3 regions of the Mesobacillus sp. S13 genome follow, and region 2 is predicted to be linked to each of the others. Evidence: riboswitches for the same ligand, from Rfam matches in the RefSeq annotation. Region 2 holds a riboswitch; each other region holds the start of a gene.
What was found. Region 2 has a riboswitch for S-adenosylmethionine ahead of LGO15_RS20860 (O-acetylhomoserine aminocarboxypropyltransferase/cysteine synthase family protein). Riboswitches for the same ligand answer to the same signal wherever they lie in the genome.
Positions count from the first base shown of each region.

Region 1: linked by a shared signal. The riboswitch ahead of LGO15_RS12590 (methionine biosynthesis PLP-dependent protein) and the one ahead of LGO15_RS20860 (O-acetylhomoserine aminocarboxypropyltransferase/cysteine synthase family protein) in region 2 are both predicted to bind S-adenosylmethionine.
Region 3: linked by a shared signal. The riboswitch ahead of LGO15_RS19435 (methionine ABC transporter ATP-binding protein) and the one ahead of LGO15_RS20860 (O-acetylhomoserine aminocarboxypropyltransferase/cysteine synthase family protein) in region 2 are both predicted to bind S-adenosylmethionine.

Region 1 covers NZ_CP084622.1:2,454,473-2,457,748, forward strand. The annotation lists gene metC (cystathionine beta-lyase) at 1-833, opposite strand, end outside; gene LGO15_RS12590 (methionine biosynthesis PLP-dependent protein) at 830-1,945, opposite strand; SAM riboswitch class I at 2,120-2,231, opposite strand; gene LGO15_RS12595 (M4 family metallopeptidase) at 2,869-3,276, opposite strand, start outside.
Region 2 covers NZ_CP084622.1:4,062,760-4,066,035, reverse strand. The annotation lists gene LGO15_RS20870 (MFS transporter) at 1-617, shown strand, start outside; gene LGO15_RS20865 (hypothetical protein) at 800-1,138, shown strand; SAM riboswitch class I at 1,225-1,329, shown strand; gene LGO15_RS20860 (O-acetylhomoserine aminocarboxypropyltransferase/cysteine synthase family protein) at 1,413-2,729, shown strand; SAM riboswitch class I at 2,842-2,956, shown strand; gene LGO15_RS20855 (methionine ABC transporter ATP-binding protein) at 3,214-3,276, shown strand, end outside.
Region 3 covers NZ_CP084622.1:3,803,279-3,806,554, reverse strand. The annotation lists gene LGO15_RS19440 (methionine ABC transporter permease) at 1-87, opposite strand, end outside; gene LGO15_RS19435 (methionine ABC transporter ATP-binding protein) at 77-1,108, opposite strand; SAM riboswitch class I at 1,196-1,298, opposite strand; SAM riboswitch class I at 1,390-1,493, opposite strand; gene map (type I methionyl aminopeptidase) at 1,675-2,418, opposite strand; gene LGO15_RS19425 (ABC transporter permease) at 2,720-3,276, shown strand, end outside.

The DNA of each region.
Region 1 (3,276 bases), 1.6 Mb from region 2:
TAAAAAACATTCTTGATGAAAGGCTGTTTATGTAAAAATTCAGCGATTCTCTTGGCGCTTTCCTGAGACTGATTCATTCTGACCGACAGAGTCTTCATGCCTCGCATCACAAGCCATGCATCCTGTACTCCCAAGACTGCACCGAATGAGTTCTGAAGGCAATACAGCCTTTTTGCCAGTTCTTCATCCTTGACTACTGCTAGACCCGCGACCGTATCACTATGGCCGGATAAAAACTTTGTGGCGCTGTGAAGGACAATATCAGCTCCGAGTTCAAGAGGACGCTGCAAGTAAGGTGTCATGAAAGTGTTGTCGACAAAGGTTAGGGCACCGTGACTCTTCGCTATTTCGCTGATCGCGGCAATATCCGTTACTTTTAACAGGGGGTTGGAAGGCGTTTCTGCATATAGCAGGGCTGTGTTTGGCCTGATCGCTTGTTCCACTGCCTCAAGGTCGGTCATATCGACAAAAGTGTGCTCTATACCAAAACGATTCAACACCTGTGTCACCATCCGGTATGTTCCTCCATAAACATCCTCGGTGACGACCACATGATCTCCCTGCGAGAGAAGCAAAAATGCCGTTGAAATAGCAGCCATGCCAGATGAAAAAGCAAACCCGCGGACACCGCCTTCCAGTTCGGCTATAATTTCCTCTAGTGCCTCTCTGGTGGGATTAAGGCTGCGGCTATAATCATATTTTCCGAACTCATCCGCAGAAAACTGATGGAAGGTAGAGGCATGCTGGATGGGCACACTCACTCCGCCAGTGGCTGGGTCTACTTTATGTTTGTTATGCAGCAACTGGGTTTCGAATGTATATCGATGGCTCATAAAACTTCAACCTCCAGGCGTGCTTTATTGAATGAATGATCCAAGTCAGATTTCAAATCCTCCACATTTTCGATTCCCACCGAGAACCGCAGCAGCCGTTCACAAACACCCGTTTTTTCTCGTATTTCTGCCGGGATGTCAGCATGTGTCTGTGTTGCAGGATAGGTAATAAAGCTTTCAACTCCGCCAAGACTTTCAGCAAACGTGATGACTGATAGACTTTGTAAAAATGGATTGACCATGGCAGGGGAGTGTACCCTGAAAGAAATCATTCCGCCTCTTCCGGGATAAAGGACATCCTTCACTGCAGGATGATGCTGTAAATAACTGACCAATTCACTGGCATTTTTCTCATGGCGTTCCATTCTTAATGACAATGTCTTCATACCACGAATCAGCAGCCAGGAGTCGAATGGACTTAAGACCGCTCCGCCGCCATTATGATGGAGGAAGAGGGATTCACATAGGTGCTCACCCTTTGCCACGATCAGCCCAGCAAGCACATCATTATGACCGCCAAGATATTTAGTTGCACTGTGAATGACGATATCTGCTCCTAAAGTCAATGGTTTTTGCAGCAGGGGAGTGTAAAAGGTATTATCAACAATCAGAAGAATACCGTTTTCTTTAGCAATCTTGGCAATTGCTTCAATATCAGCTTGTTCCATCAGCGGATTCGTCGGCGTCTCTACAAAAAGAGCCTTCGTCTTTTGTGTTATGGCCGATTTGACTTCGATTAGATCAGACATGTCAGTATAAGTACTGGTTAATCCCCATTTTTTGAAACCTTGTTCGAGAAGACGATAAGTGCCTCCATATAAATCCTTAGAGACAATCCATTCATCTCCGTGCTCGAATAGTGAAAGAACGGTCCAGATTGCTGCCATTCCGGAGCTGCAGGCAAAGCCGCGATCACCCTCCTCAAGGTCTGCGATCGCCTTCTCAAGAATTTCACGAGTAGGATTGCCGGTGCGGACATAATCATAGCCGCTTGATCGGCCGATCCCTTCATGACGATAGGCTGTAGTCAAATAAATTGGTGGATTGACAGCTCCTGTTATTGTTTCACTCCTGTTTCCAAGCTGCGCAAGCTTTGTATCGATTTCTGCCAATAGACTCACTCCTAATGATGTAGTGGAGGGCAATTTTTGTTTTATGAGAAAAGACGAGATCTTCGACTTAAAACAGACAGGTACCACATGAGCTCCAGAAAACAATGCGGGAAGTCCTTGATAAAACAAAAAAAGCCTTCTTAAGAAGAAGACTTTTACAGATGATAGCCATTCTTCTTATCTGCCAAGTTAAAAAACTTGCTGGAATTAGCACCTTTTCAACAAACAAGGTTGAAGGTTGCTGAAGCTTCATTGGGCCAGGACCCTCAGCTTCTCTGGATAAGATTTCATAATATTGAATTATTAAATTTCTCTAAATATTACAGCTATTCAGGGTCAATGTCAATCATTTAATTAAAGCGGTAAAGTAAATAGGTAAAAAATCATGGTGGGTGTGCGAATTAGTTTGTTTTTGATAGATTCTGGGGGATAAGGGGGCTACTGCTGTCATGAATCTGATGTTATTATGATAGGTTTTCAGATTAAAGGCATAACTCTGTCAAGAATCTGCTGTTTTTATGACAACTTTTCAGCTTATGGACGCAAACCTGTCAAGAATCTGCTGTTTTTATGACAACTTTTCAGCTTATAGGGGCAAACCTGTCAAGAATCTGCTGTTTTTATGACAACTTTTCAGCTTATAGGAGCAAACCTGTCAAGAATCTGCTGTTTTTATGACAATTTTTCAGCTTATAGGGGCAAACCTGTCAAGAATACGTTGTTCTTATGACAGCTTTTCAGTTTATATGGGCAAAGCTGTCAAGAATCTGCTGTTTTTATGACAGCTTTTCAGTTTATGGAGGCAAACCTGTCAAGAGCACCCCAGCACCCATTCCAAACAGCAAGCCTCATTTTCAAAAGAACCCTATAAAAAAACTAGCTCACCTCTAAAAGATGAGCCAGTCTTGCTTAATAGATAACTATTAATAAACTCCTACAGCATCAAAGGCTTTATTGACAGCATTTACTTCTGCGGAGGTGGATCCGTAAAGATCTTTTGCTGCTTGTACAGCTCCGGCTCGTGCCTGGCTGAAGTTAGTGGAAGATGTGAAATAGACTGTGTTTGCTCGGTAGAAAATCGCGCCCATTTTATCCGTTCCTACGCCTGGTACAGATACTCCATAATGCGAACCGCCTTCGCTCAGAAGGTAGGCAGCTTTATTGATGATTCCGCTGTTGATATGGACTCCACCATTATCCGATGTGCCAGTGTAACGCACAGAATAGTGGTCCGGATCACCATATTTAGCAGGATCGCTCATGGAACGAAGGGCATCACCGGCTTTATTTGGTGTGTAGATATCTTCACCGATTTCAAAATCAGGATTATT
Region 2 (3,276 bases):
GCATTCCCCACAAAGCAAGCTTCAAAATCATTCTCCTATTTGCTGTTGCGCAATTGATGATAGGCTTTGGTGCTGGATTGGTCATACCGTATTTGAATCTTTATTTTGCAGATCGTTTCATGGCTTCTAATTCACTGATAGGTTTGGTCATTTCACTGGGACAGGGAGCTACTGCTGTAGCAATGATTATCGGCCCTATGGTCGTTCGCAGACTTGGCGAAGTGAAAGCAGTAGTGGTTTTGCAGATGTTATCTCTGCCGTTTCTATTGCTGACAGCCTATACGCAAAATTTTTGGTTGGCAGCTTTAGGGTTTTTGTTTCGTCAGGCACTTATGAACGCTGGCAACCCGATACAGATGTCATTAATGATGTCGAAGGTTGATGACTCAATGAAGGGTTTGGCCAACTCTGTGAATCAAATGGTGTTTAATCTCGGTTGGGCCGTCATGGGACCTGTGTCAACTGGGATTGTCCTCAAATACGGATCTTATTGGGGATATGCTACCGTATTTACGATCACTGCGATGCTGTATTTAGTTGGTTCCACGTATTTCTTTGTCGTTTTTAAAAGTATGGATAAGCCAAAATCCGGCATAGTGAGCCCCAAAACAGCCTGATGACCATTTTTCTTGGATTTATTTCTCGGGAAATGAAAGACAATGCCGAATTATCAAAGGGCATTGTCTTTTTTTACGTTATACACGTTGCAAAATCTATTTTAATCGAATTATTTGTCGAAGGATTCTAACAGGTTTTTCCCCTTATTCAAGGAATAGTTATGGTAGGGGAGTTGATCGGAATGCGAGAATGCATTGATAGGTTTGTAACTGTACTTGCCAATAAGGAACATGTTTTTCAACTAGTAAAGAAACTGGACCTGGTGTTGAAAATAGAAGCTGATCATGGCATTCACTATTTACTCTTCAGGGATGGCAAGGTCAGTTACTGCCAATTTTCTAGTCCTAATGGAAACATCGTAACAATCTCAGGAAATGATGCTTATTTGGAGCAATTACTTGATGGAGACCTGAAACTGATGCATGGAGTCAAAATGAATTACTTTAAAACGGATTGTCCATTTCGAGTCCAATTGGTTTTGGAATCATTATTTTACCTTACAAAACCGATTCCATTATAAAACTTTATCTGAAAAGTCTAAATATATTGACCATTATCTATTCACATGATATTATCACTTTAACGCAATAAAAACTTAATTGAATATTCTTATCCAGAGAGGTGGAGGGACTGGCCCTATGAAGCCCGGCAACCGGTTGTGAAAACACGGTGCTAATTCCAGCAGAGTTATTGGCTCTGCAAAGATAAGGAGAGATGATAAATCACCCTCTTCTTAGGAAGAGGGTTTTTTGTATCAGTTTTTCCAAATAATCATGGTGATTGGAGAGATGGAGATGGCAAATGAGCAAAAAAATTATCGGATTGAAACGCTGGGGGTACATGGTGGCCAGTCACCAGACCCGGTGACTGGGGCGAGAGCAGTTCCGATTTATTCGAGCAATGCATTCCAGTTTGAAAACACGGATCATGCCGCAGATTTATTCGCGCTTAAAGAACCGGGCTATATCTATTCACGGATACATAATCCGACCGTAACAGCCCTCGAAGAAAAAGTAGCTTTGCTTGAAGGTGGTGTTGGTGCGCTTGCATTATCAAGCGGAATGTCAGCCATAATGATGGCCATCCTGAACATAGCGCATGCTGGTGATGAAATTGTTGCTGCTGGTAATCTATATGGCGGAACTTACAATCTATTTGCTGTCACCCTGCCAAAGTACGGTATAAAAGTCCATCTGGTGGATTCCACTGATCCTGAAAATTTCCGTAGCGCTATTACTCCAAAAACAAAAGCGGTTTATGCCGAAACAATCGGGAATCCAAGTCTCAGGATCCTCGATATTGAAGCTGTGGCTGAAATTGCTCATGAAGCAGGAGTACCACTGATTATCGATAACACTTTTGCGACTCCTTATCTTTGCCGGCCAATAGAACATGGCGCCGATATCGTCATCCACTCGGCTACCAAATGGCTGTTAGGAAACGGAACAGTTATGGGCGGAATTATTGTGGACGGAGGGAAGTTTGATTGGAAATCAGCTAAGTTCCCAGGTTTCAATGAGCCCGATTCCAGCTATCATAATATTGTCTATAGCGAGGCAATCGGTGCAGCGGCTTATATCGTAAAGGCAAGGGTCCAGCTTTTGCGTGACCTTGGACCGGCAATCAGTCCACAGAGTGCGTTTCAATTCAATTTGGGCATAGAAACCTTGCATGTACGTATGAAGGAGCATATCGCCAATACACGGAAAATCGTAGACTATCTTGAGTCGCATCCCGCTGTTACATGGGTCAGCTATCCTGGCCATGAGTCCCATGCTGATAAAAGTCTTGCAGACCGCTACCTTCCAAAGGGAGCAGGGGCAGTCGTCATCTTTGGGATTGAAGGAGGCAGGGAAGCAGGAGCCAAACTAATTAACTCATTAGAATTATGGTCCCATGTCGCGAATGTCGGCGATGCAAAAAGCCTGATCATCCATCCTGCAAGCACGACACATCAGCAGCTGGATTCTGATGGCCTTAAAGCAGCCGGTGTTCCTGAGGATCTGATCCGTCTTTCGGTCGGGATTGAAAATGTGGACGATATCATTGAAGACCTTGAACAGGCAATCGAAAAAGCGACCGGAGTACCAGGTGTACCGGCAGGAACCTGACATCCATAAGCTTCCAGTTGATATTTAAGAATAATTTTTATTGACACTCTTTTTCACTCCGTGCTACAATCACACTCGTAACTTAAAACCGATTAGATAATTTAATAGCGTGCTCTTATCAAGAGAGGTGGAGGGAAGTGCCCTATGAAACCCGGCAACCGTCATTAAGCTTTGCTTACTGAAATGGTGCCAATTCACACAAAGCAAATTGCTTTGGCAGATGAGAGAAAGGAATCCACTATTACTATGCCTTTCTGCTCACTTGCAGGAAGGCTTTTATTTTGTCTTTTTTTGAAAAAGTTTTTCGAAAAGAGTTTTTCCGAGAGCATGATCATCTCCGATTAAGAGGCTATTTCCCATTTTAGCTAAAGTTTGAATTTTTTCGGTTAGGGAATGGGAAACTAGATTGATAACCTTCTTAAACATAGGAGATTTAACGGTTTTAATAAGTGTAGAATACTCGGTTGCAAAGAGGGGGAGTCAATTGATCACGATAAAGAATGCCAGAAAAATTTACCCTTCCAATAAAGGGGAGGTTAAAGCGGTA
Region 3 (3,276 bases), 260 kb from region 2:
GAGGACTGCCGAAAACAGGAGGGAGAACGCAACCATTTGCAGTGTTTCGATTAAGGCCTGAATAATTTGCTCTGAATTAACTAGCATGTGCTGTCACTTCCTTTATGCTTACTTTTTGCTGATCGATAAAATTAAGGGCTCTCAGAATTTCTTTATCACTGCCCTGAAACTCGACAATCAGGTTTCCGAATGGGATTCCTTGAAGCTCTGTGATATTGCCGAAAAGAACATTGACGTTGATATCGAATTTCTTTGAAAGCTGGGACAGAAGCGGCTGACCGGCTGACTGACCGACAAAGTTGATGCGGAATACCTTATGCAGTCCTGAATTTTCTTCAATAATCCTGTACACGGAATCAGGAATGCTGTCATTCATGATGGTGCTGACGAAATTTCTTGCCGTTTCTGTTTTAGGCGCTGAAAAAACACTGAAGACAGTATCTTCCTCGATGATTCTTCCATCCTCGATGACAGCAACTCTGTCACAAATTTCCCTGATGACGGACATTTCATGGGTAATGATTAAAATCGTTATGTTGTACTCCTTATTGATTTTTTTCAAAAGCTGCAGGATCGAGCTGGTTGTCTGCGGATCCAGGGCAGATGTCGCTTCATCGCAAAGCAGGATTTTCGGCTGGGTTGCCAGAGCCCGGGCAATTCCGATTCGCTGCTTCTGGCCGCCCGAGAGCTGGTCTGGATAATTGTCTGCTTTATCAGCCAGTCCGACAAAGTCGAGCAACTGATAAACCCGCTCTTTGATTTTCACCTTCGGAAGCTTACTGAGAATGAGGGGCATCGCAACATTTTCAAATACTGTCTTGGAGTTTAAAAGATTGAAATGCTGGAATACCATCCCAATATTCTTTTTAACCTCTCTCACTTCTTTTACAGACAGGGAAGTCATATCGCAGCCATCCACAATCACCCTTCCAGATGTCGGCCGTTCCAACAAATTCACACAGCGGATCAGCGAGCTTTTTCCCGCACCGCTAAAACCAATGACTCCAAATATCTCTCCTTCTTTAACTTCCAGATCGATTCCATTAAGTGCCGCTACCTTATTCCCGCGGCTTTCATAAACTTTCTCCACTTGTTCAAACGTAATCAACTGTCTTCCTCCTTTGTAGATGAATAAAAAAACCTCTTCCCGGAAACAGGAAGAGGGCATGCCGCAATGAATGCAGGACAATTACTCTTCTTATCTCCCAAGCTATTGCTTGCTGGATTTGGCACAGTCCTCATTTGAGTCCGCTGCCGAGGCTTCATAGGGCCAGTCCCTCCGCCTCTCTTGATAAGAAAGTATCGATATTAAATTAAAAGTGGGGATATTTTGAAAAGCAAAAAGTCCCCTTCAGAAAGAAGAGGACATCAAAATTAAAAGTCGGCCTCTTCTTATCTGTCAAGCTCCCGCTTGCTGGATTTGGCACAGTCCTCCAAAGGAGTCCGCTGCCGAGGTGTCATAGGGCCAGTCCCTCAACCTCTCTTGATAAGAAGTAACGAATATTGAGTTATGAATCTTGTTTATTACTTTACTGTGTCAAAGAAAAAGTGTCAATCATTTTTGTTGTATTTTTTTTAGTAATACGAAAAATAGGAATATAGTATTAAATAAAAGGAATTGGCCAAAAAAATAGAACCCCTGCAGCAGCAAGGGGTTCCATCGGGAAAAGAGCTCTATCGGGTAATCACAATCGGCCCATTTTTCGAAAGGATGATCGTATGCTCGCATTGAGCGACAAAGCTGTTTTCTGTTACATAGGTCCATTCGTCGTTTTCATTTTGGAAGACTTCTTCTTCGCGTGTTGAGATGAATGGTTCGAATGCGATGACCATTCCTTCTTTTAACAGTTCGTCATCCCATGGCTCATGATAGTTGTATATGTGATCGGGGGCTTCATGGATAGTACGCCCAATTCCGTGGCCAGTAAGGTTTTTGATCACTGTCAGTCCGTTCTTTCGCGCGGTCGCTATAACTGCTTTGCCAAGTCCGCTTTTCTTCGAGCCTGGTTTCGCTTTTTTCAAGCCTGCTTCAAAAGCCTCTACAGCCGTTTCACAAATCTTGGTTAAAATCGGATCACCTTCGCCAACGACGAACGAGATGCCAGTATCAGCGAAATATCCATTTTTTGAGCCGGAAACATCGATATTCACGATATCGCCCTCTTTGATCACACGGCTGCCCGGAATCCCGTGGGCGACTTCTTCATTCACACTGATGCATGTATATCCTGGGAAATTGTATTCCCCCTTTGGAGCGGAAATAGCTCCATGCTCATCAAACAACCTGCCTGCCATTTCATCGAGCTCTTTGGTGGTAATTCCAGGTGCAGTCTTCCCAACTAATTCTTCGCGAATCAAGCCGACAATCCTGCCGATTTCTTTTAATCCGTTAAAATCTTCTTCTGTTTTCGCAATCATAATTTATTCCTTTCCAATAGCATCGATTTAAAAAACTCTACGATTAGATTATCCTTTTTAAGCTTGAAAATCCATTCTTTAGGTTTGTGGTCAGTCTGGATTGAATCCGGATACTGCTTACAGCAACAATCTTCCTGTCTTCCGTGAAAACGATACCAATATGATGGTATCAATATTTTGCTCTATCACCCAAAAACTAAAAAATTGGTACCATAAGCAAAATTCGATGGCTTATAAATGTAAGCCCTTTTTTCTATGATAAAGGTACAAGAAAGACAACAGCAACTAAGGTGGTGAAGAAATGGAAGTCAAGATCCAACAGCCGGTCGAACAACAAGTCAGCGACACCATATTGGCAGAGCCTACAAAAAAAGAAAAAATTAAAAAAATCAAAAAGACAATCATTTCTCAAAAGTATTTGCAAACGATGGCTCTTCTCGGGGTAGTTTGGATGTTCATCTTTAACTATATCCCAATGTATGGGTTAATCATCGCATTTAAGGAATACAGCATCATAAAGACAATCTCAGAAGCACCATGGGTTGGCTTGATGCAGTTCAAGGAATTCATTCAGGATGAAAACTTTTGGATCGTCCTGAAAAACACACTTGGTATCAGCTTGATAAAATTACTCATTGGTTTCCCGCTTCCAATCATTTTTGCACTTTTACTTAATGAGCTAACTTCCATGAAGCTTAAGAAAGCGGTTCAGACCATTTCTTACCTGCCGCACTTTATCTCTTGGGTAGTGCTTGGCGGAATTTTGACTACCTGGCTGGCAGATATCGGAGTCATTAACGATATTTTGCTAGGTTTAGGATTAATCAGCGAGCGTACAAACTTCCTTGCTGAACCTGA